3 regions of the Streptomyces sp. NPDC060000 genome follow, and region 2 is predicted to be linked to each of the others. Evidence: riboswitches for the same ligand, from Rfam matches in the RefSeq annotation. Region 2 holds a riboswitch; each other region holds the start of a gene.

Region 1 (10,100 bases), on a different contig from region 2:
CCCTCGACGGTGTCCTGTCCCCCAACGACACCCTCGCCCGCGCGATCCTCACCTCGGTCAAGGGCGCCGGCAAGCCGGTCCCGGTCGTCACCGGTCAGGACTCCGAGGTCGAGTCGGTGAAGTCCATCATGGCCGGCGAGCAGTACTCGACCATCAACAAGGACACCCGCAAGCTCGTCGCGGAGACCGTCGCCATGGTCAAGGCTCTCCAGAAGGGTGACAAGCCGACCATCAACGACACCAAGTCGTACGACAACGGTGTCAAGGTCGTCCCGTCCTACCTCCTGCCGCCCGTCATCGTGACGAAGGAGAACGCGGCCGAGGCCTACGCGAACGACCCCAAGCTGGCGCCGCTCACCAAGTAGCACCCGCCGCCGACGGGCTTCCACACGGCCGTAGGTCGTGGTGAACCGCCCGGCCGTGTTCAGCCGGGCGGAGGTGTACTCGCACCGTCCGTACCAGCACTGGTAGTTGCCCGGGTCCTCCCGGCGGGCGGTGATCACCAGATGGCCCTGACCGTCCAGGGCCGCGTCGCGGTTGCGCGCGGTGCAGTACTGCCGCTCGTGGCTGCCGACGTTGTCACCGGTCTCGGTCCGCCATCGGGCGCCGTCCACGGCGGAGCCGGCGGGACCGTCGAACTCACCGGAGAAGACGTGACGGCGGCCGACACGACGGCGCGCGCGGAAGGTTCCGCCGCGGATGGAGACGCTCCCTGAGCCGGTCCGGTGGACAGCGACGCGAAGGCGAGGAGTGAGGCCGGCGACAACAGCAGGCGCCGGGGCAGGCGCGGAGAGGCCATGGCCTCTCCCTTCATGGCGCACGACGAATGTCACGACAGCCCATGACATTCGCGGGCGCGGCAGGGCAGCTCGCCGCGGGCCGCGCCACATGGGTGGGGGGGACGAACCAGCCCTGGCGGGGCTTGGTTCACTACGTGATTCAAGACTTGAGTAATGACCCTGCCGGGAGCTTGGTATGGACCAGTTCGACACGCGGAGGCTTCCCGGGCCCCGAAGGGGCAGGATGGGCGCATGAGCGTAGTCAAGATCAACGTACTGACCGTCCCGGCGGAGCAGCGGGAGACCCTCGAGAAGCGGTTCGCCGCACGGGCCCACGCCGTCGAGAACTCCGACGGCTTCGAGTGGTTCGAACTCCTCCGCCCGGTCGAGGGCACCGACACCTACCTCGTCTACACGCGGTGGCGCGACGAGGCGTCGTTCCAGGCGTGGATGGAAGGCCCGATGAAGGCCGCGCACCAGGGCGGCACGGAGGGGGAACGGCCCAGGCCCGCGGCGTCGGGCTCCACCCTCTGGTCCTTCGAGGTGGTCCAGCAGGCGGCACCGAAGGGCGAGTAGGCGGTACCCGGTTCGAGACGACCCCCGGGCCACAGCGAGCGGACCTGCCCCGAGCGCCAGGGATCAGGCCCGCGCGCTGACGGCTCGCCTCTTCACCTGCCGGTCAGCCCGTCTCCACGCCGGCCGGCGTGCTGGCGGAGAAGAAGCCGGGGGCCGTTGTGGAAGGCGGTTTCCCCGGCCGTACCGGCGGGGATGCCGCCCCTCACACGATCGGTTGGCCGATGCCCAGGAGGTTTCCCTCACTGTCACGGAACCAGGCCGCGCGTTCCCCTCGCGCACCCTTGCTCGGGTAGTTGCCGCCGACCTCGGCGATCCCGTCCTTCGTGCCGAGACCGGGGGCGTCGACCTCTTCGAACACCACGCCGCGCCCCCTGAGCTCGGCCACGACGGCGTCGAGGTCGTCGACCTCCCATCCCATCTGCGTGAAGGTGCCGGGCGCGGCTCCGGTCGACTTGAACAGGGCGAACTCCGTCCCTCCGCACCGGTACAGCAGCCCGCCGGGACGTTCGTCGACGGGCTCCAGACCGAGTCGCTCGGCGTAGAAGCGCCGGGCCCGGTCCAGGTCCTGGGTGGGAAGCCTGGTCGCCACGCGCCCACGGGCCAGCATGTTCCTGTCGTCCGCGTTCATGCTTCCACTGTCCCGCAAGTCGGCCCCGGCCGGACGGAAGGGCGACCCGAGGTCCCCTCGCCTGCTGCGGTGAACATGCCACCCGCCCGTTCGGCGTCGGCCCGCCGGTCGGTGCGGATGTCAGCCGGGGTTCATGACGGCCGTCCGCCGAACTGCCAGTCGTGGACCTCGACGTCCGCATACAGGTGTGGGGGCAGGACGGCCCGTGCCGCGTCCGGGTCCGGGGCTCTGAGCAGCACCGCCGTGCCCACCGGGGTGGCGCCGTCGTCGGACAGCAGCGGGCCGTACGCGATCAGCTCGTCCCGGTCGGACGGTACGGCGAGGCCGGCGTCCCGGTCCGAGCCGAAGCCGAGTACCAGGTAGCGTTCGCCACCGGTCCGGCCGCCGGGGAAGTCCCACATGGTGCGCCCCAGCAGGTTGCGCCACCGGCGCAGCAGCACATCACGGTAGACACCGGCCTGGTAGTTCGGCTCGTCGAAGGCGAACGCACGGGCGGCGGCGGCATCCGGGAGGTCGAGGATGTGCACACTGCCGGTGGGCGTATCACCGTCGGCGGCGAAGGTCGGGCCACGGGCGATCATCTCCGCCGCATACCCGTCCATGTAGGACCAGTGCTTCTCCAGCAACTCGTCGCGCAGGGCGGCGGAGGCGGGCCGATCACGGTGGTAACAGAAGAACTCCATGCTCACAGAGCTTTATCAAGTCGGCCCGGCACTTCAAGAGGTTTGTCGCCGCACGGTCCCGGAAGTTCACGGCCGCCCGGGGCGCCGTGTGCCACAACCTGGTTTTGTACCTGGTGACTTGACGCGCCATCATATAGTTGCGACGGCCGGCGGTGCTCCCTTCTTCACCGCCGCCCGGCCGAACCCCCACTGGAAAGGCACGATCCTGCGGAACGAACCGCGTAGCCGCATCGACGACGCCTCCGCCGCGCTGTCCTCGCCCCGCCGGTCGGCGTTCTCCCCCGCGGCCGACGTCATCGGCTCGGAACTCGATCTGCGCATGACCGGCAGCCATGTCGTGCACGCGCTGACTCCCGGATTCTGCGACGCGGCCTCCGTGTACCTGCTGGAGCGGTGGCGCGTCGAGGAGAACGTGCACGTGGGCGCGGACACGCCCGGGATCGAGGCACGCCGGATGGCACTGCGCGTCGGACCCGGGGCCCTGGAGGACTGGGAAAGCATGCTGCCGGTCGGCGAGGTGATCGCCTTCCCCCGGGAGACGCCGTACGCCCGCGCCCTCGCCGCCGGGCAGGCACAGGTGCTCGACGCGGTGGACCCGCACACCTCCGAGCGGCTCATCGCCTCCGGGGACGGCGAGGCGCGCGCCGGCGACCTGCTGAGCGTGGCGTCCTTCCTCGTCGTGCCGCTGCGGCTGCGGGACGTACAGGTCGGCTTCGTCACGTGCACGCGAGGACCGGGCCGTGCGCCGTTCGGGCCGGCGGACGTGGCCGCCGTGGAGGCGCTGGCCGCGCGGGCCGCCGTAGCGCTCGACAACGGGCGCCGGTACGAGCGTGAGCGGCGGACCTCCCTGGCCATCCGCAACAGTCTCCCGCTGGGCACCGCCCAGGAGTTCGGGGGTTGCCGCACCGCGCACGGCTGTGTGCCCGCCGGGCAGGGCAACCTCGTCGGCGGCGACTGGTTCGACGTGCTGAGGCGGCCGGGTGACCGGGTCAGTCTGATCGTCGGGGACGCCATGGGGCACGGTCCGGAGTCCGCCGTCGCGATGATCCAGCTGCGCACCGCCGTCCGTACGCTGGCGGGGCTCGACATCCCCGCGGCCGACCTCATAGGACGACTCGACACCCTCGCCAGGGACTCCCCCGGCGTCTCCTTCGCGACCTGCATATACGCCGAGTGGGATGCCCGGCGGCGCACCTGCACCCTGGTGGGGGCGGGCCACCCGCCCCCGTTGCTGCGCGGCCCGGACGGCCGCACGGCCCCGGTCAGGCTGACCGGGGCGGGCCTGCCTCTCGGGCTCGGTGCGGGCACTTACGAGGAGACCGTGCTGAGCGTGCCGGATCCGGCCCTGTTGGTGCTCTACAGCGACGGTCTGGTCGAGTCCCGCGACGCGGACATCGACCAGGAGATCACCCGCCTCGCGCGCACCGTGGACGCGGCGGCGGCCGCCGTCGAACCCGTGGACGGCGACGGTCCGGACGCACTGCCGTCCCTGTGCCGTCGACTCCTGCACGCCCCTTCGGGCACGGCCGGAGCCGACGACCGCACCCTGCTGCTGGCCGAACTGACCCCCGCCGGGTGCTGAGCCGCGGGGGCCGGCCGGCCCACCGGGCTCGGCCGGGTCCGCTCAGGCCGTCAGATTCGCCCACACCGTGTTACCGCCGGTGAGCTCGAGCGGTCGACTCCCCAGACCTCGGCGAGCTGCTCCACGAGGAAGAGACCGCGGCCGCCCTCGTCGTCCGGTGCGGGATCGCGGCGGGGCAGACCGCGTTCCGTACGGTCGTGATCGTGGACTTCCAGGCGCAGGAACCCGTCCGTGACCAGTCCGACGCCGCACAGGAACCGGGTGCCGAGCGCGTGCCGTACGGCGTTGGTGGCCAGTTCGGACACGAGCAGGACGGCGTCCGCGCACAGCTCGCCCGGCAGCCGCCACGCGGTCAGCCGGGCGCTGACGGAGCGGCGGGCCACCGAGACGCTGGAGCGGTGCGCCGGAAGTTCGAGCCAGTGCGTCCGGTCGGGACTCCAGGTGTCCAGGAACCGAGGTGAGGACGTCGTGTGGGGGGACACGGTGGTCGCCTTCCGTTTGGGGACGGGAGCAGCCAGGGGCGGGGGAAGGTGAGCAACGGGCCTACTGGGGAGGGGTGTTCCGACGTAGGGACCCGGCGCCGCGAAGAGACGCCCGAGCGGTCCAACTCCTGTGGGGGTGGCAGAGGTTGGCGGGGGATCGCTCAGGTCGGGCGGCGCGGTTCACACAGGCAACTATGCTCGCAACGAAGTTCAAGCTGCAACCGACTCGGCGGGTACGGGGGCGGGGACAGGCCCGGTTGTCAGTGTTCCCGGGTGGGCAGGCGGTCCAGGCCCGTGTCCCGCATGACGCGGTCGACGGTCTGCGTGAGGGAGCTGTCGGCACCGATGACGGTCTCGACGCCACCCGGCAGCAGATCGAGGTCGCGGTACCAGGATCGCAGGTCCGCCTCGCCGACCTCGTGGGCGATCGGCTTGGTGGCGTGGCGCACGAGGGTTTCGGCGAACGGCACCTGGAGGTAGTAGCCGTAAGTCGGGCCGCGGTGGTTGGCGCGCAGCCGCTCGAGCATGGGGCCGTACCGGTCGGCGTACAGAATGCCCTCGAGGACGACGTGGTACCCGGCGTCCAGGGCGTAGCGGGCGACGGCCTCGATCAGGCCGATGTTCGCCGCACCGGGCCGGTCGTGCTCGCGCAGCACGACCCGGCGGAGGTGGTCCTGCCCGACCAGGGCCAGGCCCCGGCCGAACCGGTCGCGAAGACCGGCCGCCACCGCCGACTTGCCCGAGGCGCTGTTGCCCCGCAGCACGATCAGCCGGGTCTCCCGGGTGCCCACCATCACCGCCGTCACGCTACCGCCACCGACGACACGGCCGGCCCGGACACCGAAAAAGTGAACGGATGTACGTAGCAGGGGCGTTGGGACGTAAGTTGTGGCTCGAACTGCTCACGCCTCGGCTGAAAGACGGACGCCCCTCATGACCGACCATGTGACCTCGCCCGGACCGGCGGCTCATCAGAAGATCGACACATCGGTGCCGCACTCCGCCCGCATCTGGAACTACTGGCTGGGCGGGAAGGACAACTATCCCGTCGACGAACAGGCCGGCGACGCCTACACCGCCGTGTTTCCCGGCATCGTCACCATCGCACGGAGCAGCCGCGCGTTCCTGCGCCGCAACATCACCCACCTGGTCTCCGAGGCCGGCATACGACAGTTCCTGGACATCGGCACCGGCCTGCCGACCGCCGAGAACACCCACGAGGTCGCCCAGCGGATCGCCCCGGAGTCCCGGATCGTCTACGTCGACAACGACCCGATGGTCCTGGCGCACGCCCGCGCGCTGCTCTACTCCACCGCGGAGGGCGCGACCTCCTATGTCGACGCCAACGTGCTGGACCCGGAGCACATTCTGGCGGCGGCCGCCGAGACTCTGGACCTCACCCGTCCCACCGCGCTCATCCTCAGCAACATCCTGGGCCACATCGCCGACTACGACCGGGCCCGCTCCATCGTCACCACGCTGATGGCGGCGCTGCCGTCCGGCAGTTACCTCTCCGTCAACGACGGTTCGCGGGGCATCGACCCGGTCTTCGAAGCGGCCCAGGACGCCTACAACGAAAGCGGCGCCGTCCCGTACAACCTGCGTACGGTCGACCAGATCACCGCGTACTTCGAGGGCCTGGAACTCCTGGACCCCGGCGTCGTCGCGGTCCCGCTCTGGCGCCCGGAGACCACCTCCCCCGCCCCGGACGTCATCGGCGAACACGGCGGCCTCGCCCGTAAGCCGTGACCGGCGCCGCCGCCGTCCCGGCAGGACGGCCGGCCGTCGCGCGCTGACGGTCCTTCCGCCGCACCGGCCCGTCACGGCCGGTGCGGCGGAGTTGTCCGACCCTCGTACCGATATTGACGGACAATGTGAGTACTACGTAAGGTCGACAGCGGCATTGAGTGTCAGCGTCCAGCCCTGGCTTGCTGACCGGCAACCCTCCTCCGCGGTGGGGTGCTCCAGGTGAAAGCCCGGCGGGGTCACCGACTCCGCAAGCGCGTGGCCCCGGTCGAGGGGCCTGAGAGGTGGAGGGCCAGCGTGCGGCACAGCGGCAACCCGAGTGCCTCGATCACGACCGCGGCGCTGTTCTCCGGATTCTCACGCCGTCGCCACATCGACCTGCAGCGGTCCGCCAGCTGTCTGTGTCAGGGCTGATCACGCCCCTTCCCGCCGGCTGACCCTCGCCCACCGCGCGGTCACGCCGTCGTCGACAGGGCCGAAGACATCGGCCGTCGACTCCCCTCCCCCTGAACAGTTCTGAGCAGTGCCGGCCCGTGGCGACCCGCGGGCCCGGCACCGTCCGCCCATCGCCACGGCCGTGCTCCGCCCCGGCATGTGCGCGGTGACCTTGGAGTAGGAGAACCATCCCGTGACAGCGCATCCGGATTCCCGTACCCACCGCTGGACGGCACTCGCCGCGCTGGTGACCGGCAGCCTGCTGCTGAGCGCCTGCTCGTCGAGCGGCAGCGGCACCTCCAGCGGCGAGGGCGGCCGGCCGAAGCCGGGCGGCTCCCTGACCTTCGCGGTGAGTTCCGACGCCGGCTGCGTGGACCCGCAGCAGGTGGGCAGCAACGACACCATCTACTCACTGCGTCAGGTCGTGGACTCCCTGACCGACCAGGATCCCAAGACCGGCAAGATCGTGCCGTGGCTCGCCAGGAGCTGGGACGTCAGCCCGGACACCACGACGTTCACGTTCCACCTGAGATCGGGTGTGACCTTCAGCGACGGGACACCGCTGACCGCGCAGGTGGTCAAGGACAACTTCGACGCCGTGCCGAAGCTCGGCGCCCTGGGGACGCTCGCCCAGGGATACCTGAGCGGCGTGGAGAGCACCACCGCGGTGGACGCGCTGACGGTGCGGGTGCGGTTCAAGCAGCCCAACGCGCAGTTCCTCCAGGCCACGGCGACACACTCGTTGGGGATCGAGTCGTCGGCGAGCGCGAAGGAGAGCCCGCAGGAGAAGTGCAGCAAGGGCGTGGCCGGTTCGGGGCCGTTCGTACTGAAGGGCTATGTGCAGAACCAGTCGATCACCCTGGCCAAACGCGACGGGTACACCTGGGGTTCCTCGCTGTGGACCAAGAAGGGCGAGGCGTACCTGGACAAGCTGGTGTTCAAGGTGGTGCCCGAGGCGGGCGTACGCAGCGGCAGCCTGCAGTCCGGCCAGGTGGACGCGATCGGCAGCGTCGGCAGGGCCAACGAGGCAGCGCTCAAGGGCGGCCAGGTGAACCTTCGGCAACGGGCCAACCCGGGCGTGGTGTTCAACCTGGGATTCAACAACTCCCGGGCGCTCCTCAAGGACACGAAGGTGCGTCAGGCGATCCTGTTCGCCATCGACCGGCAGCAGATCGTCGACGCCGTGTTTCCGACCGGCACCAAGCCGGCGACCAGCATTCTGGCGCACACCACGCCGGACTACACCGACCTCTCCGCCGGCCTGTCCTTCGACGCGGCCAAGGCGAAGTCACTGCTGGACTCGGCCGGTTGGAAGGCGGGCAGCGACGGCACCCGGGTCAAGGACGGGAAGAAGCTGAGCCTGACCGTCAAGTGGTTCGCCAACGCGGCCACCAACCAGCCCGCGCTGGAGCTGATCCAGCAGCAGCTCAAGGCCGTCGGCGTCGACGTGGTGCTCAAGCAGCTCCAGATCACCCAGTTCTCCCCCACGCTTCAGTCCGGTGACTTCGACGCGGTGTGGGGGAACGTGACCCGGGCCGACCCGGACATCCTGCGCAGCTCGTACTCCACCCTGCTGGCCAACTTCTACCACCTGCCGGTGAGCCCGCTGGACTCCGCGCTGACCCAGCAGGCCGCGACGACCGACGCGGCCAAGCGCAAGCAACTGGTGATCCAAGCTCAGCAGTTGATGGTGCAGAACGCCTACGTCGTGCCCGTGGTGGAGCTCCAGACCCAGCTGGGAGTGGCGAAGAAGGTGCACGACCTCGAATTCGAGGCCTCCAGCCGGATCCAGCTGCACGACACCTGGATCGGATAGCGGCCCGCATGCGTCTCTACGTGGTCAAACGCCTCGCGCAGGCACTCGGGGTGCTGTGGGCGGCCTACACGGTCTCCTTCCTCGTGCTGGACTACCTGCCCGGTGACCCCGTCTCCGCGATGGCGGGCGCCGGCGCGGACACGGGCCAGGTCGATCCGGCCCAACTCGCCGCGCTGCGGCGCGAGTACGGCTTCGACAAACCGGTGCCGGCGCAGTACGCCGACCATCTCGGCAGGGCGGTGCGCGGCGACTTCGGCGACTCGGTGTCCACCGGACGGCCGGTGACCGCGACGCTGGCCGACGCGCTGCCGCAGACCCTCCAGCTGACCGGAGCGGCGCTGCTGCTCGCGGTGTTCCTCGGCGGCGGTCTGGCGGTCTTGGCGACCTGCACCGGCCGGCGGTGGCTGCGGCAACTGCTGCTGTCGCTGCCGCCGCTGGGGGTGTCGGTGCCGACCTTCTGGGTCGGGCTGGTGCTCGTCGAGCTGTTCTCCTTCCGGACCAGGCTGTTCCCCGCGTTCGGCAACGACGGACTGCGCGGCCTGGTGCTGCCGGCGGTGACGCTGGCGATCCCGACCGGTGCCCTGGTGGCGCAGGTGCTGGCCAAGAGCCTGTTGACGGCGCTGGACCAGGCCTATGTGGAGACGGCGCGGGCCAAGGGCGCCGGCCGGCTGCGGATCCACCTGCGGCACGCACTGCGCAACGCCTCGCTGCCGGCCCTGACGGTCGTCGGACTGCTGGCCGGCCAGCTGATCGCCGGTTCGGTCGTCGTCGAGACGGTGTTCTCGCGCGACGGCCTGGGCCGGGTGACCGCCGCCGCGGTCACGGTGCAGGACATTCCGCTGGTCCAGGGGGTGGTGGTGTTCGGGGCGCTGATCTTCGTGGCGGCCAACCTGATCGTCGATCTCGTCTACCCGCTGCTCGACCCGCGGATCGTGGTGGCCTCGAACAGGAAGGTGCGTCCCGCATGAGCCGGACCCTCGCCGACGATGTCGCCGCCGGAGCGACCGGAACGACCGGAACGACCGGAACGACCGGAGCCACCGGGGCCACCGGGGCCGCAGGAACCACCGAGCCTGCGGGAACCGCCGAAGCCGCGGCCGGCCTGGCCCGACCGGTGGATCCCGTCGCCGATCAGGGGCCCGCGAGTCCCGGGCGCCGGGCCGGAGCGCTGCGGGGCCTGCGCTTCCTGCTGCGCCGGCCCGGGCTGCTGGTCTCGGCTTCGGTGCTGGTGCTGGTGGTGCTGGCCGCGTTCCGGCCGGGCCTGTTCACCTCGCAGGACCCGCTGCACGGGGTGCCCTCGGAGAACTTCCGCGGTCCCGGCGGCGGGCACTGGTTCGGCACGGACGAGCTGGGCCGTGACGTGTTCTCCCGCG
Region 2 (10,100 bases):
ATCAGTTGGGAGCAGTGCGGTGCAGCGGCGGGCACGGAAGTCAGCAACGATCACGGGAACCATGGCGGGGGTGTCCGTACTCGGCATGGCCGCGGTCCTCACCGGCTGTGGACTGTCCTCAGGCTCCGACGACGTCACCCTGAGACTGGTCGCCGCCGACTACGGCAACAGCAGCGCCAACAGCTCGAAGAAGTACTGGGACCAGCTCGTCGAGGCGTACGAGAAGAAGCACCCCGGCATCACCGTCGACGTGACCGTCTACTCCTGGAACGACGTGGACGCCGAGGTCAAGAAGATGGTCGACGCGGGCAAGGCGCCCGACATGGCCCAGATCGGCGCGTACGCCGACTACGCGGCCGCCGACCGGCTCTACAAGGTGAGCGACGTGCTCTCCATCCCCGTCGAGGCGGACTTCGTGCCCCAGCTCGCCAACGCGGGCGAGGTCCGGGGGGTGGAGTACGGCATGCCGTTCGCCTCCTCCACGCGGCTGCTGTTCTACAACAAGACCCTCTTCGCGAAGGCCGGCATCACCCCGCCGACCACCTGGGCCGAACTCGCCGAGGACGCCAAGGCGCTCAAGGACGACGGCGTGAAGTACCCCTACGCGCTGCCTCTCGGGCCCGAGGAGGCGCAGGCCGAGACCCTTCAGTGGCTGCTCAGCGGCGGGGGCGGCTACACCCAGACCGTCAGCGCCTACAGCCTCGACTCCACCGAGAACGTCGAGACCTTCGACTGGCTGAAGGACGACCTGGTCGGCAAGGGCCTCACCGGGCCGGTCGCGCCGGGCAAGCTGAACCGGGCCGCCGCGTTCGCCGCGTTCACCGCCGGCGACGTGGGCATGCTCAACGGGCACCCCTCACTGATGAAGGCGGCCGCCGCCACGGGCGTGAAGTTCGGCATGGTGCCGATGCCCGGCGTCAGCGGCCCGAGCAAGGTCTCGATGGGCGTCGCCGACTGGATGACCGCCTTCAAGCAGAACGGACACGGCGAGCAGGTCGGCGACTTCCTCGACTTCGTCTACAACGAGAAGAACGTGCTGGACTTCTCCCGCGAGTACGACCTGCTCCCGGTCACCGCCTCGGCCTCCCTGGTCATGGGCGCGGCCGAGCAGGACGCCGACCTCAAGCCGTTCCTGGACGAACTCCCGCTCTCCGAGACCTACCCGGTCGGACGGACCTCGTGGGCGAAGGTCAGCGCGGAGATCAAGAAGCGCGTCGGCCAGGCCGTGGCCCCGAACGGCGACCCGTCCGCGGTGCTGGGCGAACTCCAGACCACGGCCAGCACGCTGGACACCACCTCCGGCGGCTGAGCCCCCGGGCCGTCGGGCCACCGGGCCACCGGGGCTGCCGAGCCACCGGGTCCGCCGGGCTGCCGGTCCGCCGGGTCCGCTGGGGCTGCCGGGGCTGCGGGGCTGCCCGGGCTGCCGGTCCGTCGGGCCGCCGGGTCCGCTGGGGCTGCCGGTCCGCCGGGTCCGCTGGGGCCGCCGGGGCTGCCGGGCTGCCGGTCCGCCGGGGCTGCCGGGCTGCCGGTCCGCCGGGTCCGCCGGAGCTGCCGGTCCGCCGGGTCCGCCGGAGCTGCCCGGGCTGCCGGGTCCGCTGGGGCTGCCGGTCCGCTGGGGCTGGCGGGGCTGCCGGGGCTGCCGGGCTCCCCGGGCCGCTGTCGGTGGCGGGCGTTACGGTGCGGACATGGAGCGTGCGGACAGGGAGCGGGGAGCGGAAGCGGACGGGCTGGGGGCGGGGGAGCGGGACATCCTCGCCCTGGAGCGGCGCGGGTTCTCCGGCGCCGGCGCGAAGGAACGGGCGATACGCGAGGAACTGGACCTGTCCCCGGTCCGCTACTACCAACTCCTCAACGCCCTCCTGGACGACCCCAGGGCCCTGGCCCACGACCCGGTCACGGTGAACAGACTGCGCAGGGTCCGCGAGACGAGGCGGGGAGAGCGGCAGTAGCGACAGTAGAGGCGGGGGGAACGCCGGTCACGGGCGCGCGTTGGCTATGGTCGCCGTATGGGCAGCCACGAGACGCACTCCACGGAACCCGCACCCCTCACCCTCCCCGTTCCGGTCACCCCGGCGGGCCGCGACGCGCTCGACGCGATCGTCGGCCGGCCGTCCACCACCCTCGTCGCGCTCGACTTCGACGGCACCCTCGCCCCGATCGTCGAGAACCCGGAGGACGCCCGGGCGCACCCCGACGCCGTCCCCGCGCTCGCGGCCCTCGCCCCGAAGGTCGCCGCGGTGGCCGTCGTCACGGGGCGGCCCGCCGAGGTCGCCGTACGGCACGGCGGATTCGCCGGGGCCGAAGGACTGGAGCACCTCTGCGTCCTCGGCCACTACGGCGCCGAACGCTGGGACGCCCGCACCGGCACCCTCAGCGCCCCCGCCCCGCACCCGGGAGTGGCCGCCGTCCGCGCAGAGCTCCCGCGGGTCCTGGCCGCCGCCGGGGACCTGCCGGGCGTCTCGGTCGAGGAGAAGGGCGGCCGGGCCGTCGCCGTCCACACCCGCCGCGCCGACGACCCCCAGGCCGCCTTCGAGGCACTGCGAACCCCCCTCACCGAGCTCGCCGCCCGGCACGGCCTGATCGTCGAACCCGGCCGGATGGTCCTGGAGCTGCGCCCGCCGGGCATGGACAAGGGCGTCGCCCTGCTGGAGCACGTCCGCGAGACCGGCGCGCGCTCCGTCCTCTACGCCGGTGACGACCTCGGCGACCTGCCCGCCTTCGCCGCCGTGGAGAAGCTCCGCTCGGAGGGCGTCCCCGGGCTGCTGGTGTGCAGCGGCAGCACGGAGGTCGGCGAGCTCGCGGAGCGCGCGGACCTCGTCGTAGACGGGCCCGCCGGGGTCGTGCGGCTGCTGCGGCAGCTGGCCGCTCAGCTCGGCTGAATCTCCCGCAGGGCGGTCAGCTGGTCCAGGAACCACTTGGCCGGAGGGAGCGCGGTCGCCGCCGCGGCCAGCCGCTTCGTGCGCTCGGCCCGCTCCTGCGGCTTCATGCTCAGCCCCTCGTGCAGGGCACGGGCGGTCTCCAGCACGTCGTAAGGGTTCACCGTGATCGCGTCCTCGCGCAGCTCCCAGTACGCCCCCGCCTCCCGGGACAGGACCAGCGCGCAGCCCTCCTCGGAGATCACCGGCACCTCCTTGGCGACCAGGTTCATGCCGTCGCGGATGGGGTTCACCAGGGCCACGTCGGCCAGCCGGTAGGCGGCCAGCGAGCGGGCGAAGTCGTCCTTGAGGTTCAGCAGGACCGGGGTCCAGCCGGGCGTGCCGTACTGCTCGTTGATCTCCTCGGACAGGCGCTGCACCTCGGCCATGTAGTCGCGGTACACGGCGAGATCCTGGCGGGAGGGGTAGGCGAACGCCACGTGGACGACCCGCTCACGCCACTCCGGGTGGTCCTCGAGCAGCTGCCGGTAGGCCAGGAGGCCGCGCACGATGTTCTTCGACAGCTCGGTGCGGTCGACGCGGACGATCGCCTTGCGCCCCTCACCGATCTCCGTACGGAGCGCCGCAAGCCGCTCGTCGACGTCCGGCCGGTGCGCGCGCTCGCGCAGGAACTCGGCGTCCGCGCCGAGACCGTGCACGCCGATCTGCGTCTTGCCCGGTCCGCCAGCGAACTCCGTACAGCACGCGGTGAAGGCGTCCGCCCAGCGCCGGGTGAGGAAGCCCAGGCGGTCCGCGCCGAGCATCCCGTGCAGGAGCTGCTCGCGGATGTCCGTCGGCAGTAGCGCGAAGTAGTCCACCGGCGCCCACGGCGTGTGCGAGAAGTGCCCGATGCGCAGGTCGGGGCGGAGCTCGCGGAGCATTCCGGGGACCAGACACAGGTGGTAGTCCTGGACCAGGACCGCCGCGCCGTCCGCCGCCTCCTCGGCCAGCGCCTCCGCGAACGCCCGGTTGTAGGTCTCGTACGACGCCCACTGGCGGCGGAACTCCGCGTCGAAGGCGGGCTCCAGCGGCGTCTGGTAGAGCAGGTGGTGGATGAACCACAGCACGGAGTTGGCGATGCCGTTGTACGCGTCGGCGTGCACGTCGGCCGGGACGGCCAGCATGCGCACGCCCTCCTCGCCGACCCCGCGCCGGACCGCCTCGCGGTCGCCTTCGGAGAGCGCAGAGCACACCCAGAGGGCACCCGCGTCGGGCCCGATGGCCGACAGGCCGGAGACCAGCCCGCCGCCGCCGCGTTTCGCGTGCAGCGAGCCGTCCTCGCCCAGCTCGTAGGAGACCGGGCCGCGGTTGGACGCGACCAGCACCTCGGCGGCCCGGGCAGCAGTGTCGTGCGTGGAAGCCATAAGCCTCAACCTAGCCCGGTCTGTAAACGCTCAAACGTACGGTCGCACTGCGTGGACGGACCGTATCCGGCCGTATATCGGCGCTGTCGCCGCCACCGCCCGGTATCACCGTCATAGCGGCCGGTATCGCCGGTATTTCCGGATTCGCCGTATACGGCCCGTCCCGAGGTCACGCGACCTTGCGCGTCGCGTACTCCGCGATCTCCGCCATCGGCGGCCGTTCCTCGGTGTCCACGGAGTAGGTACGCGGCTCGAAGCCGTTCGCGCTCCGTTCGAACTGGGTGAGGGACGGGCGGATCAGATGCCCGCGGGCCAGCCGGAGCTGGGCGGTGCGGTAGATGGCCGCCGCCATCCGGCCCAGTGCCTGGCCGTCCTGGTGGCGGTGCTTGCGCACGCCCACGTCGACCTGGGCGAGGGCGTCCAGGCCCACCAGGTGCAGGGCGTCGACCAGCATGCCCAGCTCCACGCCGTAGCCGACGGGGAAGGGCAGCTGCTCCAGCAGGCCGCGACGGGCCGCGTACTCGCCGCCGAGCGGCTGCACGAACCCGGCCAGCTGCGGCCAGTGCATGTTGAGCAGCGGCCGGGCCATCAGCTCGGTGACCCTCCCGCCCTGGCCGGCCGTCCTGCCGGAGGCGGGCGAATCCAACTCCGTGCCCAGCGGACGGTCGTACATGCCCTTGACCAGGTCCACCCCGGGATCGGTGAGCAGCGGGCCGACGATCCCCGAGACGAAGTCGGAGGAGAACTCCCTCAGATCGGCGTCGATGAAACAGACGATGTCCCCGGTGGTGACCAGTAGCGAGCGCCACAGGACCTCGCCCTTGCCGGGCATGGCCGGTATGCGCGGCAGGATGTCGTCCCGGTGGACGACCCGCGCGCCGGCCGCCGCGGCCACCTGCGACGTACGGTCGGTCGACCCCGAGTCGACGACGACGATCTCGTCGACGAGCGGGACCTGGTGCATGAGGTCGTGCCGGATGATCGCGACGATGTCACCGACCGTCTCCTCCTCGTTCAGCGCGGGCAGGACGACGGACACCGACTGGTTCGTGGCGCGCTTCGCGGCCAGGATCCGGTGCAGCGGACGGTCGGTCAGGGACCAGGAGCGGGTGGTCAGCCAGCGCTCAGTTTCTTGCAGCACAGTCTGCGGCTCCTCACTGTCGTGATCACACCGGGTGCACGGAAGGTGACCGTGTGATCCATCTCGCGGTTCGGACGGCTATCTCAACTGTCCAGGCCTTCGGTTACAGTCTTGAACAACGCGGATGACCATCACATGTCCGAGGTCGCCCGCGTTCACAACTTCATACCGCTCATCCAGAGGGGCAGAGGGATACGGCCCGATGAAGCCCCGGCAACCCTCCAGCCGGTCTCGTGACGAACACTGATCCACTTCGGTGAACGCTCAGCGAGGCTCCCGGCTCGGGAAGGTGCCAAATCCGTCTCACGGCGAAGTGCGTCGTGAGGAAGATGAGGAGAAAGGGCCTCGCCTCAATGGCTGCGCAGACTGTTGCAAGCACGACCGCTGCAAGCACGACCGTTGCAAGCACCACCGACTCTACGACGACCCCCGCTGTCGACCTCGGTCCGGCCACCGCGTTGAGCTGCCGCGAGTGCGGTCACCGCGTGCCCCTCGGCCCGGTCTTCGCCTGCGAGGAGTGTTTCGGCCCGCTCGAGATCGCGTACGACTTCTCCTCCTACGACACGGAGGAGCTCCGCAAGCGCATCGAGGCGGGACCCGCGAACATCTGGCGCTACGCGCCGCTGCTGCCCGTCCCGGCGGACGTGGCCGACAAGCCCAACATCAACCCCGGCTGGACCAAGCTCGTGCAGGCCGACAACCTCGCCCGTGAGCTGGGCGTCGACGCCGGCAAGCTCTTCGTCAAGGACGACTCCGGCAACCCGACGCACTCCTTCAAGGACCGCGTCGTCGCCCAGGCCATCGAGGCCGCCCGCGCGTTCGGCTTCACCACGCTCTCCTGCTCCTCCACGGGCAACCTGGCCGGTGCGGTCGGCGCGGCCGCCGCCCGGGCCGGCTTCCGGTCCTGCGTGTTCATCCCGCACGACCTGGAGCAGGGCAAGGTCGTCATGGCCGCGATCTACGGCGGCGAACTCGTCGGCATCGAGGGCAACTACGACGACGTCAACCGCTTCTGCTCCGAGCTCATCGGCGACTCGGCGGGCGAGGGCTGGGGCTTCGTCAACGTCAACTTGCGGCCGTACTACGCCGAGGGTTCCAAGACGCTGGCGTACGAGATCTGCGAGCAGCTCGGCTGGCGGCTGCCGGACCAGTTGGTCGTGCCCATCGCCTCCGGTTCGCAGCTCACGAAGATCGACAAGGGGCTCCAGGAGCTGATCAGGCTCGGGCTGGTCGAGGACAAGCCGTACAAGATCTTCGGCGCGCAGGCGGAGGGGTGCTCCCCGGTGTCCGTGGCCTACAAGGCCGGGCACGACGTCGTGCGCCCGCAGAAGCCGAAGACCATCGCCAAGTCGCTGGCCATCGGCAACCCGGCGGACGGCCCCTACGTCCTCGACATCGCGCGTCGGACGGGCGGCGCGGTGGAGGACGTGAACGACGAGCAGGTGGTCGACGCGATCAAGCTGCTGGCGCGGACCGAGGGCATCTTCGCGGAGACCGCCGGCGGGGTGACGGTGGGTGTGACGCGCAAGCTGATCGAGAACGGTCTTCTCGACCCGACGCTCACCACCGTCGTGCTGAACACGGGTGACGGTCTGAAGACGCTGGACGCGGTGGCCGGCACCGGTCTGACCGCGACCATCCGGCCGAACCTCGACTCCTTCCGAGAGGCCGGCCTCGCGTCATGAGCGGGGCGCTCCGCTGTAAGACCGTAGGTGAGCGGTGGGCCGGTGCCGACCGGTCGCGCCCACGCGGCGGCAGCCGCACGATCCACACGGCCCCGCGCCCCTGAGACCGACTACCCGACCGGAGACCACAAGACATGAGCGTCAACGTCCGCATCCCCACCATCCTGCGCACCTACACGGGCGGCAAGGCCGAAGTCAGCGCCGAAGGAGCCACCCTCGGCGAGGTCATCTCCGATCTCGAGAAGAACCACACCGGCATCGCCGCCCGCGTCCTGGACGACCAGGGCAAGCTGCGCCGGTTCGTCAACGTGTACGTGAACGACGACGACGTCCGCTTCGAGCAGGGCCTGGAGACGGCGACCCCGGACGGCGCGGGCATCTCCATCATCCCCGCGGTCGCCGGCGGCTGAACGATTGCTGTCCTACGTCTCTCCGACGTTGGACGACGGCTGGACGGTGACGGAACGGCCGACGATCGATGACTGACCGTCGTTCACTACCCATCGGTAGTAACCGTCGGTAACAGCGATTACCGAGTGTTCATCGAATTGCCCTCTCCGCGATAGAAGCGGAGGGGGCAATTCAGTGTGGTTGAGCGCGGTACAGTTGGGGAACCCGGGCCCGATCACCGGATCCGGTGCATTTTATTTCCGCCTCGAGCCCGACAAGAAGCAGCCAAAGTGCGTGCCTCTTTCGTGGCATTTGCGGCCTTCGTGGGGCCCGACTTGCCCTCAATTCAGGCGAATTCTCGCCACATTCCGGATCCCGCGCGTCCGGAATTCTCGTCCGACTGACCTGTTGCAGACGGCAGTTGGACAGATACATTCGGCCGCGGTCGACGCGTTCCGGCGCACGCCCCCAAGCCAACCGGGGGGTGAGGTCTGACCCGGATCCGCGAAGTGCGGATCTGTGCAAGGGCCAGTAATAGGGGAGTTAGGCATGGCTCAGGGCACCGTCAAATGGTTCAACGCGGAGAAGGGGTACGGCTTCATCGCGGTCGACGGTGGTGCGGATGTTTTCGTCCACTACAGCGCGATTCAGATGGACGGCTACCGCACCCTGGAAGAGGGTCAGCGGGTCGATTTCGAGATCTCGCAGGGTCAGAAGGGGCCGCAGGCGGACATGGTCCGTCTCGCGACCGGCTGAAGCACGCGCCGACTGCCAGCGTCGTTCTTCTGTACGTCTGTCGAAGGGCTCGCACCTCCTGGGGGGTGCGAGCCCTTCGGCTTGTCCGGGGTCTGTCCGAGGGTTCGGTCGGGACTCGTCCGGGCGGTCCGGAGACGTCCGGCGGGAGCGTCCGGAAGGGCGCCCTTCCGGTGGAGGCGCTTGCACTCTCCTGGGTCGAGTGCTAATCATTGGCGTTAGCACTCTGAAGGTGAGAGTGACAACGAGGATCGGGTCGGTGAGGCCCGCAGGCCAGGTGGGGCAAGGAACCACGAGGCCGGCGAGCCGTCCGTCGCGGGCGCCAGCGCGGTCCGGAGCAATCCACCCCAGTCCGGGAGGACCACTTCACATGGCCAAGATCATCGCGTTCGACGAGGAGGCACGGCGCGGCCTCGAGCGCGGCATGAACCAGCTCGCGGACGCCGTGAAGGTGACGCTCGGCCCCAAGGGCCGCAACGTCGTCCTCGAGAAGAAGTGGGGCGCCCCCACGATCACCAACGATGGTGTTTCCATCGCCAAGGAGATCGAGCTCGAGGACCCGTTCGAAAAGATCGGCGCAGAGCTGGTCAAGGAAGTCGCCAAGAAGACGGACGACGTCGCCGGTGACGGTACGACCACCGCGACCGTCCTCGCCCAGGCCCTGGTCAAGGAAGGCCTGCGCAACGTAGCCGCCGGCGCCAACCCGATGGCCCTCAAGCGCGGTATCGAGAAGGCCGTCGAGGCCGTCTCCGGTGCCCTGCTCGAGCAGGCCAAGGATGTCGAGACCAAGGAGCAGATCGCCTCCACGGCCTCCATCTCCGCCGCCGACACCCAGATCGGCGAGCTCATCGCCGAGGCGATGGACAAGGTCGGCAAGGAAGGCGTCATCACCGTCGAGGAGTCCCAGACCTTCGGTCTGGAGCTGGAGCTCACCGAGGGTATGCGCTTCGACAAGGGCTACATCTCGGCGTACTTCGCCACCGACATGGAGCGTATGGAGGCCGTCCTCGACGACCCGTACATCCTGATCGCGAACTCCAAGATCGCCAACGTCAAGGACCTGCTCCCGCTCCTCGAGAAGGTCATGCAGGGCGGCAAGCCGCTGCTGATCATCGCCGAGGACGTCGAGGGCGAGGCCCTGTCGACGCTGGTCGTCAACAAGATCCGCGGGACCTTCAAGTCCGTCGCGGTCAAGGCCCCGGGCTTCGGCGACCGCCGCAAGGCGATGCTGAACGACATCGCCATCCTCACCGGTGGCGAGGTCATCTCCGAGGAGGTCGGTCTCAAGCTCGAGAACACGACCATCGACCTGCTCGGCAAGGCCCGCAAGGTCGTCATCACCAAGGACGAGACCACCATCGTCGACGGTGCCGGTTCCTCGGACCAGGTCGCCGGCCGGGTCAACCAGATCCGCGCCGAGATCGAGAACAGCGACTCGGACTACGACCGCGAGAAGCTGCAGGAGCGCCTGGCGAAGCTCGCCGGCGGTGTCGCGGTCATCAAGGCCGGTGCCGCCACCGAGGTGGAGCTCAAGGAGCGCAAGCACCGCATCGAGGACGCCGTCCGTAACGCGAAGGCCGCCGTCGAGGAGGGCATCGTCGCCGGCGGTGGCGTGGCGCTCATCCAGGCGTCCTCCGTCTTCGAGAAGCTGGACCTCGAGGGTGACGAGGCGACCGGCGCCAACGCCGTGCGCATCGCGCTCGAGGCCCCGCTGAAGCAGATCGCCGTCAACGGTGGTCTCGAGGGTGGCGTCGTCGTCGAGAAGGTCCGCAACCTGCCCATCGGTCACGGCCTGAACGCCGCGACCGGCGAGTACGTCGACATGATCGCCGAAGGCATCATCGACCCGGCG
Region 3 (10,100 bases), on a different contig from region 2:
CTCCAACGTCGGGCGGATCCCCGCGCACCCCGTCCCCGGGGATGTGGAGCTGCTCCGCTTCGGCGGTACGGCCAACGCGCCGGGCATGCCGCCCAAGATCGGGGTCGCCAGCTTCGGCGGCCGGCTGCTCGTCCAGAACGAGTACGACAGCTGGACGTACGCCCCCGAGCAGATGCGGCGCCTGCGTGAGACCCTGCGCGGCTCCCTGACGGATCTGGTCCGCTGACCGCGGCTGTGCGGCGCTGCCCGCCACCGTCCCTTTGGTGAGCCACCGCTCACGTCATAGAGTGAAGCCCGCCCAGCTCCGGCCCCCCGAGGGAGAGAACCAGCCGTGATCACCGCGATCGTCCTCATCAAGACCAGCGTGGACCGGATCCCCGAGATCGCCGAGCGGGTCGCCTCGCTGGAGTCCGTGAGCGAGGTCTTCTCCGTCACCGGGACCTACGACCTCATCGCCATGGTGCGGGTGAAGCGGCACGAGGACCTGGCTGAGGTCATCCCGGGCAGCATCAGCAAGATTCCCGGCGTGGAGGCGACGGACACGCACGTCGCCTTCCGCACGTACTCGCAGCACGACCTGGAGGCGGCGTTCGCGATCGGCCTGGACTCCTAGGACCTGGCCGTCCGGACACCGCCCCGGGGCGGAGCCGCCGCCTACACCGCCGGGACGCAGCGGCCGTCCTGCGTGCGGTACTGCCAGCGCGCGCCGTCGGACACCAGCTCGCGCACCGCGTTCACGAAGCGGTCCACGTGCTCGTCCGGGGTTCCCGCGCCGAAGCTCACCCGGATCGCGTTGAGGGACTTCTCGCCGGGCGCCGCCTCGGGGGCCCCGCACTCGCCCTGGGTCTGGGGGTCGCTGCCCAGCAGCGTGCGGACCAGGGGGTGGGCGCAGAAGAGACCGTCGCGGACCCCGATGCCGTACTCGGCGGAGAGGGCGGCGGCGAAGTGGGAGCTGTTCCAGCCCTCTACGACGAAGGAGATCACGCCGACCCGCGGGGCGTCGTCGCCGAACAGGGACAGCACCCTGACCTGCGGGACCTCGGCCAGGCCGTCCCGGACCTTCGCGATCAGGTACTCCTCGCGGGCGACCAGGCTGTCGAAGCCGGCCTCGGTGAGGGCCTTGCAGGCCGCGGCGATGGAGTAGGCGCCGATCACGTTCGGGGAACCGGCCTCGTGGCGGGCGGCGCTCTCGTGCCACTCCACGTCCACTCCCCCGTCCTCGCGCCGCGTGACCTTGCGGCTGGCGCCGCCGCCCGCGAGGTAGGGGTCGGCCTCGGCCAGCCAGTCGGCACGGCCGGCCAGGACGCCGGCGCCGAAGGGCGCGTACAGCTTGTGGCCGGAGAAGGCGACCCAGTCGACGTCCAGGTCCCGCACGGAGACCGGGTGGTGCGGGGCCAGCTGGGCCGCGTCCAGGACGATCCGGGCGCCGTGCGCGTGCGCGGCCGTGGCCAGCTCGCGCACCGGCCACAGCTCACCGGTGACGTTCGAGGCGCCGGTGACACAGACCAGGGCCGGGCCGTAGGGGTCGCGGCCTGCGAGGGCGCGCTCCAGTGTCTCCACGGCCTGGCGCGGGGTGCGCGGGGCGTCGAGGTAGGTGACCCGGGCGTCCTTCCAGGGCAGCAGCGAGGCGTGGTGCTCGGTCTCGAAGACGAAGACCTGGCAGTCGGCGGGCAGGGCCCGGGCCAGCAGGTTGAGGGAGTCCGTCGTCGAGCGGGTGAAGACCAGCTGGTCGTCGGGCCGGCAGTCCAGGAACTCGGTCACCGTCCTGCGGGCGTTCTCGAAGAGGTCCGTGGAGAGCTGGGAGAGGTAGCCGGCGCCGCGGTGGACGCTGCCGTAGTACGGGGCGTAGGCCGCCACGTCGTCCCAGACGCGCTGGAGGGCCGGGGCGCTGGCCGCGTAGTCGAGCGCCGCGTAGGTGACCTCGCCGCCCGTCACGAGCGGGACGGTGACATCCCGGCCGAGAACGGGCAGCGGGGCACAAACGGTCCGGGCGGCGGCAGCGGCGGAGACAGACATGGCGAACTCCCGTGAGAGGCGAGGGGGAACCGCCGTGCGAGCGGACATGGCTCGAGCACGGAGGAAGGTGAAAGGGGTGTGCGGAGGCGGGGCTCTACGCCCTATCGCATTCGCTTGCTCACGGAAGGCTCCCTCGACGACCAGGACCCCTGGTGGCGCTCACTCGGAAGAGTGCGAGGGGTCCGCGCTTGCCGTAGACCTCGCTGCCTACGGCCTGGTCTTCACCCGGGGCACCCCGCCACGGACGGAGGGTTGCCGGACAGTCGGCCGGGGCCTCATGACTGTCACTCATGACCTGGTACAGGAACGTACGTGACGTGATCGCCGTCCCGCAACCCGTGTCCGGATCGCGGGACGGCCACCGATGAACCGCTACGCGTTGCTGGCGGCCACCCAGCGCTCCAGGGCCCGCTTGGCCGCGCCCGAGTCGATCGACTCCGTCGCCCTGTCCATACCGGCCCGGAGCTGCTCCGCCAGCGTCCCGGCGCCCGGCTCGAGCGCCACCAGCGCCGCCGCCGAGTTCAGCAGCACGGCGTCCCGCACCGGGCCCGTCTCGCCCTCGAGAAGGCGGCGGGCGACCTCGGCGTTGTACGACGGGTCGCCGCCCCGCAGGGCCTCGACCGGAACCAGTCCGAGGCCGACCTCACGGGGGTCGAAGGTCTCCTCGGTGACCTTGCCGTCGCGGACGACCCACACATGGGACGTGGCCGTCGTGGTGAGCTCGTCGAGGCCGTCGTCGCCCCGGAAGACCAGGGACGAGTTGCCGCGCTCGGCGAAGACGCCCGCGACGACCGGCGCCATCCGCGGGTCCGCCACCCCGACCGCCTGGGCCCGCACCCGCGCGGGGTTGGTCAGCGGGCCGAGCACGTTGAACACCGTGCGGATGCCCAACTGACCGCGCGCGGCGCCCACATGACGCAGCGCCGGATGGAACTTGATGGCGAAGCAGAAGGTGATCCCGGCCTCGTGGGCGACCTCGGCCACCCGCTTCGGGGTCAGTTCCAGATTGACGCCGAGCTTCTCCAGCACGTCCGAGGCGCCGGACGCGGAGGACGCGGCCCGGTTGCCGTGCTTGACGACCGTGGCACCCGTGCCGGCGACGACGATCGCCGACATGGTGGAGATGTTGACCGTCTTCGCGCCGTCGCCGCCCGTGCCGACGATGTCGACGGTCGGCCCCGGCACCTCGATCAGGTTGGCGTGCTCGTACATCGCCCGGACCAGCCCGTTGATCTCCGCGACGGTCTCGCCCTTGGCCCGCAGCGCCACCACGAACCCGGCGATCTGCGCGTCGGTCGCCTCGCCCCGCATGATCCGGTCCAGCGCCCAGAACGTGGCGTCCGCGTCCTGGTCACGGCCGTAGAGCAGGCCGTTCAGTACCTCGGGCCAGGAACGGCCCGCCGCGGTGTCGCCTCCAGCGGGGGTCACAGCGCTCATAGCCGCTCCTGCGTGTGTCGTGTATGCGTTGTGTGCCGTCGTGCGCCTCGTAACAAGGTGCACCCCACCCTATCCAGCCCGTGGGCACGGCAATGGGCCCCGTCCGAAGACCGGACGGGGCCCATTCCTGTGGCGTGGCGACGCCTCAGCGATCAGTGGTGGCCGTGGCCGCTGGTGATCTCCTTGTACTCCTCCACGGAGGGCTTCGGAATCTGCTGGTCCTCACCGAAGTAGGCCTCGCTGATCTTGGCGCGAAGCTTCTCCTTGCCCTTCACCTTGCGCTCGACACCGTTCTCGTCGACGGCTGCGCCGATCGCGGCCGGCTGGTACTGCTCGTGCGCCGTGAGGGTGTGCAGCTGCTCCTGGCTGAGCGGCTCGTGGATCTCGATGAACTCACCGTGCGGCAGGCGCTTGATGGTGCCGGTCTCACGACCGTGCAGCACCTTGTCCCGGTCCCGGCGCTGCAGGCCCAGGCAGATCCGCTTGGTGGCGATGTACGCGATGACCGGTCCGACGAAGAAGAAGATCCGGACGAACCAGGTGATCGAGTTGATCGACAGGTGGAAGTGCGTGGCCCACAGGTCGTTGCCGCCGCCCACCAGCGTGATCATGTACATCGTGACCCAGGCGACGCCCAGGGCCGTACGGGTGGGCGCGTTGCGCGGACGGTCCAGGATGTGGTGCTCGCGCTTGTCGCCCGTGACCCACGACTCGATGAAGGGGTAGAGCGCCAGCGCCGCGAGGACGACACCGAAGAGCACCAGCGGGATGAACACACCCAGGACGAGGGTGTGACCCCAGAGGTTGATCTCCCAGCCCGGCATGAAGCGGATCAGGCCCTCGGCGAAGCCCATGTACCAGTCGGGCTGGGCGCCGGTGGACACCTGGTCCGGACGGTAGGGGCCCATGGCCCAGATCGGGTTGATCTGCGCAAGGCCCGCGATGACCGCGATCACACCGAAGACCAGGAAGAAGAAGCCTCCGGCCTTGGCCATGTACACCGGCAGCAGCGGCATGCCGACGACGTTCTTGTTGCTCTTTCCGGGGCCCGCGAACTGCGTGTGCTTGTGGTAGAAGACCAGGATCAGGTGGCCGACCACCAGGCCGAGCATGATGCCCGGCAGCAGCAGGATGTGGATCGAGTAGAACCGCGCCACGAAGTCGTGGCCCGGGAACTCCCCGCCGAACAGGAACATCGAGATGTACGTGCCGACGATCGGCATGGACAGGATCGCGCCCTGCGTGAAGCGGACACCGGTGCCGGAGAGCAGGTCGTCCGGGAGCGAGTAACCGGTGAACCCGGTGAACATGCCCAGGACGAACAGCAGGAAGCCGAACAGCCAGTTGATCTCACGCGGCTTGCGGAACGCGCCCGTGAAGAACACGCGCATCATGTGCACGAACATGCCGGCGAGGAAGATCAGCGCCGCCCAGTGGTGGATCTGCCGGATGAGCAGACCGCCCCGCACGTCGAAGGAGATGTGCAGCGTCGAGCTGAACGCCTCCGACATCAGCTGTCCCTGCAGCGGGACGTAGCTGCCGTGGTACTCCACCTCGTTCATCGACGGGTGGAAGAACAGCGTCAGATACACACCCGTGAGGATGATGATGATGAAGCTGTAGAGGCAGATCTCACCCAGCATGAACGACCAGTGGTCGGGGAAGATCTTGCGCATGTTGGCCTTGGCCAGGGAGTAGATCCCCAGCCGGCCGTCGGCCCAGTCGGCGATCCGCTCGCCGGCCGGGGCCTTCCCGCGTTCGCGGGACTCTGTGGTCTCTGTGGTGCTCATCCGCGCTCCCAGAAAGCAGGACCGACGGGCTCCTCGAAGTCGCCGAGCGCCTCGAGGTAGCCCTCGTCGTTCACGCCGATGCGCAGCTGCGGCAGGGCGTGACCGGCGGGACCGAAGATCACTCGGGCACCGTCGGAGAGGTCGAAGGTGGACTGGTGGCAGGGGCACAGCACGTGGTGCGTCTGCTGCTCGTACAGCGAGATCGGGCAACCGACGTGGGTGCAGATCTTCGAGTACGCCACGATGCCCTGGTAGGACCAGTCGAGTTCCTGCTTGTCCTTGATGTTGTCCGGCTGGAGCCGGACGATCATCAGGGCCGCCTTGGCGATCTCGTTCTGGAACTCCTCGTCGTGCTCCTCCAGGCCCTCGGGCTTGGCGAAGGTGAGCGAACCGACGGCCACGTCCGAGGGACGCAGCGGCTCGTTCGTGTTCATGTTGACGAGCAGCTTGCCCTTGGCCCACAGCGTGTGCCGCAGCTTGTCCTCGGGCAGCGGGCCGAGGTCGCGCAGCAGCACGACACCGGACAGCGGCACCAGGGCGATCGCGCCGAACATCGTGTTGCGGATCAGCTTGCGACGGCCGATCGCGGACTCCTTGGCGCCCTGCTTGAAGTCCGCGTGGACCTTCGCACGGACCTCGGGGGCCGCGGCGATGGCGTGCCGCTCGTCGGCGACCTCCACGTCGGACATCAGGGTGCGGGCCCAGTGGACCGCGCCGGCGCCGATGGTGAACAGCGCCGTGCCCAGCGTCAGACCCAGCGCGAAGTTCAGCGCGCTGAGGTGGCCGATCGGGAACACGAAGACCGACCTGTCGGCGGGGATCGCCACGTACGCGGCGATGAAGCCGACCGTGGCGAGCATCGACAGCGTGAACAGGAAGGCGACCGCGCGCTCGGACCGCTTGGCGGCCCGCTCGTCGATGTCCTGGACGCGATGCTCGTGCGGCGGCAGACCGGGGTCCGCGAACGGGTTCCGCTCGTCCGCGACGCCTACCGCACCGTGACCGTGCTCGTTGTGCCCTGCGGACTGCTCAGCAGGCAGGTTCTCTTCTGGAATGTCTTGGCTACTCATGACTTCTTGGCCTTTGCGGTCCGAGCGGCGACCCAGACGGCGACCGCGATCAGGGCTCCGAGACCGAAGATCCAGGCGAACAGGCCTTCGCTGACCGGCCCGAGGCCGCCCAGCTCCAGACCGCCGGGGTTGTCGGTGTCGCTGCTGTTGACCGCGTGCAGGTACGCGATGATGTCCTTCTTGTTCTGCTCCGACAGGGTGGTGTCGGGGAAGGAAGGCATGTTCTGCGGGCCGGTCTGCATGGCCTCGTAGAGGTGCTTCGGGTCCACGTCCTCGAGGCTCGGAGCGTACTTGCCCTTGGTGAGGGCACCGCCCTTGCCGGTGAAGTTGTGGCACTGCGCGCAGTTGGTGCGGAACAGCTCGCCACCCTTGGCGATGTCCGCGCCCTCCGGGCCGTACTCGGCGTCGGTCGGGACGGACGGACCGGCGCCCAGGGAGGAGATGAACGCGGCGAGCTGGTCGATCTCGGCCTGCGTGTAGATGACCTTCTTCTTGGGCACCTGGGCGCCCTGGGAGGTCGCGGCGGGCATACGCCCGGTGCCGACCTGGAAGTCGACGGCCGCGGCACCCACGCCGACCAGGCTCGGGCCGTCGGAGGTCCCCTGACCGCCGGCGCCGTGGCAGCTGGCGCAGCCAACGGCGTAGAGCTTCTTGCCCTCGTCGATGGTGAGGGACTGGGCGGTGTCGTCTGCCTGCGCCTTGCTCGCGGGCGCGAACGCGGCGTACAGCCCCCCGGTGGCCGCCAGCGCGAGGAGTAGGACGACGAGCGCCGCCAGCGGATGGCGTCGTCGTGCGGAGAGCTTTTTCACGGATTACCCCGGTGTCAGGATCTTCTGCGTCGATGCGTGGGATGTGCGGGAGCGAGCGTGCCCGGCTACTTGATCATGTAGATCGTGGCGAAGAGGCCGATCCAGACGACATCGACGAAGTGCCAGTAGTAGGACACGACGATGGCCGCGGTCGCCTGCTCGTGGGTGAACCTCTTGGCCGCGTAGGTGCGTCCGAGGACGAACAGGAAGGCGATGAGGCCGCCCGTCACGTGCATGCCGTGGAAGCCGGTGGTCAGGTAGAACACCGAGCCGTACGGGTCGGAGGAGAGCGAGAGCCCGTCCTTCTTCACCAGTTCCGTGTACTCGAAGATCTGACCGCCGATGAAGATCGCACCCATGATGAAGGTGACGATGAACCACATTCTGAGCTTCTTCACGTCACCGCGCTCGGCGGCGAAGACGCCGAGCTGGCAGGTGAGGGAGGAGAGCACCAGGACCGTGGTGTTGGTGGCCGAGAACGGGAAGTTCAGGGACCCGGCCATCTCCTTCCAGTGATCAGGACCCGTCACCGATCGCAGGGTGAAGTACATCGCGAAGAGGGCCGCGAAGAACATCAGCTCGGAACTCAGCCAGATGATCGTTCCGACGCTGGTGAGGTTCGGCCGATTGACCGACGGGTGCGCGTGCCCGGTTTCTACTGTCGTTGCTGTCGCCACGACCGACATTATGTCGGTCCCTTATCCCGCCCTCACCTCGGGGGGTGCAGTTCGGAGTGTTCGCACCCTGTGTAGTGCCCGTATGGCCCATCGAAGTGGTGTTCCAACCGGTGCTGACGACGGGTGCGAGGGAGTAGCATCCGCGGCATCGGTTCTGTCCGTACGACGCTGATGTCACGGAGGAAGCATGCAGGCGACCGCCACGGTGCTGGTCTACAGCGACGACTCCAACACCCGCGAGCAGGTACGCCTCGCGGCCGGGCGCAGGCCCGCGCCGGACGTCCCGGTGGTGGAGTTCGTGGAGTGCGCGACGCCTGCGGCGGTGCTGCGGGAGCTGGACAGGGGCGGCATCGACGTCGTCGTCCTGGACGGCGAGGCCGCGCCCATGGGCGGCATGGGACTGTGCCGGCAGATCAAGGACGAGGTCTTCCGGTGCCCGCCGGTGCTTCTTCTCATCGGGCGGCCCCAGGACGCCTGGCTCGCCACCTGGAGCCGCGCCGACGCGGCCGTGACGCTGCCTGTGGAGCCCGTGGAGTCGGCCTCGGCCCTGGCTTCCCTGCTGCGCCGCGCGAGCCTTCAGCAGAGCGCCTAGCACCGCGGCGGGCGGGGCGCGGTGTCCACGGCGGCCTCCGGTCCGTCGTGGGCTCCCGCGCCCACCCGGCGGAGCCGCGCAGGTCACGGCCCCGCACCCCCGGGGGAGCTACACCGCCGCCGGCCGCAGTCTCGACGGGTCCTGCTCCGTCTGCTGCTTGCCTGACGTCAGCGCGCTGCCCTTGGCCCACTTCTTCCAGTCCAGGTTCCAGTCGCCGAAGCCGTTGCCGAAGGTCTCCATCGTGTTGCCGTCGCTGTTGACGACCTGGACGACGTCGCCCTGGCGGATGTTGTCGAAGAACCACTCGGCGTTGGACGTGCTCATGCCAGTGCAGCCGTGGCTGACGTTCGCGTATCCCTGGGAGCCCACGGACCAGGGGGCGGCGTGGACGTACTCGCCGCTCCAGGTGACGCGGGTGGCGTAGTAGACGGGCAGGTCGTAGGAGTCCGAGGAGCCCTCCGCGATGCCCACGGTGGTGCCGCGCATCCGTACGAAGTACTCCTTGCCCAGGACGACCTTGACGCCGTTGCGGGTCTCGAAGCCGGGCTTCCCGGTGGTGACCGGGATCTGGTTGATCTCCTCGTTGTTCTTGAAGACCGTCATGGAGTGCGAGGACGCGTCCGTGACGGCGATCACCCGGTCGCCGATCGTGAGCTTGAGCTCCTTCGCGGGGCCGCCCCACAGCCGGTCGCTGATCTTGATGCCGTCCAGGTTGCTGTGCACCCGGAGGGTGGTGTGGGCGGGCCAGTAGTCCTTGGGACGGTAGTGCAGTTCCTTGTCGTCCACCCAGTGCCAGCCACCCTGCACGGAGGGCGTGGAGTCGACCTTGAGGGCCCGTTCGACGACGGCCCGCTGGGCGGGGTCCTTGACGGGCTGGTCGAGCTTGGCGGTGACGGGCTGGCCGACGCCGTACTCACCCGCGTCGGGACCGAACTCGATCGCCAGGCGCTTCTTGGAGGTGGGCTTGCCGGTGTCGAAGGTGAGAACGCGGCGGCCGGGGGCGCCGTCGTCGTCCTCGGTGCTCACGCGGACCGTGTAGTGGGCGTTCGCGGCCAGTGGCGCGGTGCTGTGCCAGCGACTGCCGTCGGCTGCGAGTTCGCCCGCCACGTAGCGGCCTGCGCCGTCCACGGCGGTGACGTCCGTGATGCGGTCGTCGTCCTCCGCGGTGACCTCCAGGGGCTTGTCCGGGTCGGTCTTCTTCCCGTCGCCGCTGAGGGTGTTGAAGGAGATCTGGTCCGTCGCGTCGTAGGGGCGCGCGGAGAGCGGGTCGTCGTCCGAGCCGCAGGCGCTTGCGACCGCGCCCAGGGCGATCACCAGCAGGGTGCAGCCCGCGACGGTGCGAGGGCGGGGTTCGTGGCTCATGGCTTCACGCTAGGGAGCCGGGTCGGCGGCGGCGCGCTGGGTGACACGGACGGCGGACCGCCGTTACGGCAAAAGCGTGAGCCCGGACGCTCCTGACGGAGTGTCCGGGCTCAGCCGGTGTTCCACGCGTGCTACTGGGTGCGGTTCTCACCGCGGTAGTACTCGAAGACCCATCCCCACAGGCCGATGAGCACCATCGGGAGGGAGAAGTAGAGCAGCCACCAACCGACCGCGACCCCCAGGAAGGCCAGGGCGCCACCGATGCCGAGCGCGAGCGGCTGCCAGCTGTGCGGGCTGAAGAAGCCCAGCTCGCCGGCGTCGTCCGCGACGTCGGCCTCCTTGTTGTC

What was found. Region 2 has a riboswitch for S-adenosylmethionine ahead of thrC (threonine synthase). Riboswitches for the same ligand answer to the same signal wherever they lie in the genome.
Region 1: another riboswitch for S-adenosylmethionine. It lies ahead of ACFWBB_RS01065 (ABC transporter substrate-binding protein); the one in region 2 lies ahead of thrC (threonine synthase).
Region 3: another riboswitch for S-adenosylmethionine. It lies ahead of ACFWBB_RS22080 (aminotransferase class V-fold PLP-dependent enzyme); the one in region 2 lies ahead of thrC (threonine synthase).

The regions. Positions count from the first base shown of each region.
Region 1 is NZ_JBHWUU010000001.1:252,514-262,613, reverse strand. It holds gene ACFWBB_RS01115 (substrate-binding domain-containing protein) at 1-365, shown strand, start outside; partial or broken gene ACFWBB_RS01110 (1,3-beta-glucanase) at 372-799, opposite strand; gene ACFWBB_RS01105 (antibiotic biosynthesis monooxygenase family protein) at 1,032-1,355, shown strand; gene ACFWBB_RS01100 (VOC family protein) at 1,558-1,983, opposite strand; gene ACFWBB_RS01095 (YciI family protein) at 2,115-2,666, opposite strand; gene ACFWBB_RS01090 (PP2C family protein-serine/threonine phosphatase) at 2,785-4,248, shown strand; gene ACFWBB_RS01085 (ATP-binding protein) at 4,299-4,730, opposite strand; gene ACFWBB_RS01080 (kinase) at 4,991-5,524, opposite strand; gene ACFWBB_RS01075 (SAM-dependent methyltransferase) at 5,664-6,479, shown strand; SAM riboswitch class IV at 6,630-6,739, shown strand; gene ACFWBB_RS01070 (putative leader peptide) at 6,699-6,890, shown strand; gene ACFWBB_RS01065 (ABC transporter substrate-binding protein) at 7,105-8,727, shown strand; gene ACFWBB_RS01060 (ABC transporter permease) at 8,736-9,695, shown strand; gene ACFWBB_RS01055 (ABC transporter permease) at 9,692-10,100, shown strand, end outside.
Region 2 is NZ_JBHWUU010000089.1:8,421-18,520, reverse strand. It holds gene ACFWBB_RS35360 (ABC transporter substrate-binding protein) at 62-1,309, shown strand; gene ACFWBB_RS35355 (DUF3263 domain-containing protein) at 1,686-1,949, shown strand; gene otsB (trehalose-phosphatase) at 2,007-2,879, shown strand; gene ACFWBB_RS35345 (trehalose-6-phosphate synthase) at 2,867-4,279, opposite strand; gene ACFWBB_RS35340 (glucosyl-3-phosphoglycerate synthase) at 4,449-5,420, opposite strand; SAM riboswitch class I at 5,590-5,756, shown strand; gene thrC (threonine synthase) at 5,774-7,105, shown strand; gene ACFWBB_RS35330 (ubiquitin-like small modifier protein 1) at 7,240-7,515, shown strand; gene ACFWBB_RS35325 (cold-shock protein) at 8,045-8,251, shown strand; gene groL (chaperonin GroEL) at 8,619-10,100, shown strand, end outside.
Region 3 is NZ_JBHWUU010000041.1:59,984-70,083, forward strand. It holds gene ACFWBB_RS22070 (condensation domain-containing protein) at 1-226, shown strand, start outside; gene ACFWBB_RS22075 (Lrp/AsnC family transcriptional regulator) at 332-613, shown strand; gene ACFWBB_RS22080 (aminotransferase class V-fold PLP-dependent enzyme) at 655-2,016, opposite strand; SAM riboswitch class IV at 2,196-2,312, opposite strand; gene trpD (anthranilate phosphoribosyltransferase) at 2,389-3,453, opposite strand; gene ACFWBB_RS22090 (cytochrome bc complex cytochrome b subunit) at 3,606-5,243, opposite strand; gene ACFWBB_RS22095 (Rieske 2Fe-2S domain-containing protein) at 5,240-6,313, opposite strand; gene ACFWBB_RS22100 (c-type cytochrome) at 6,310-7,122, opposite strand; gene ACFWBB_RS22105 (heme-copper oxidase subunit III) at 7,188-7,808, opposite strand; gene ACFWBB_RS22110 (hypothetical protein) at 7,987-8,391, shown strand; gene ACFWBB_RS22115 (Ig-like domain-containing protein) at 8,500-9,753, opposite strand; gene ACFWBB_RS22120 (cytochrome c oxidase subunit 4) at 9,885-10,100, opposite strand, start outside.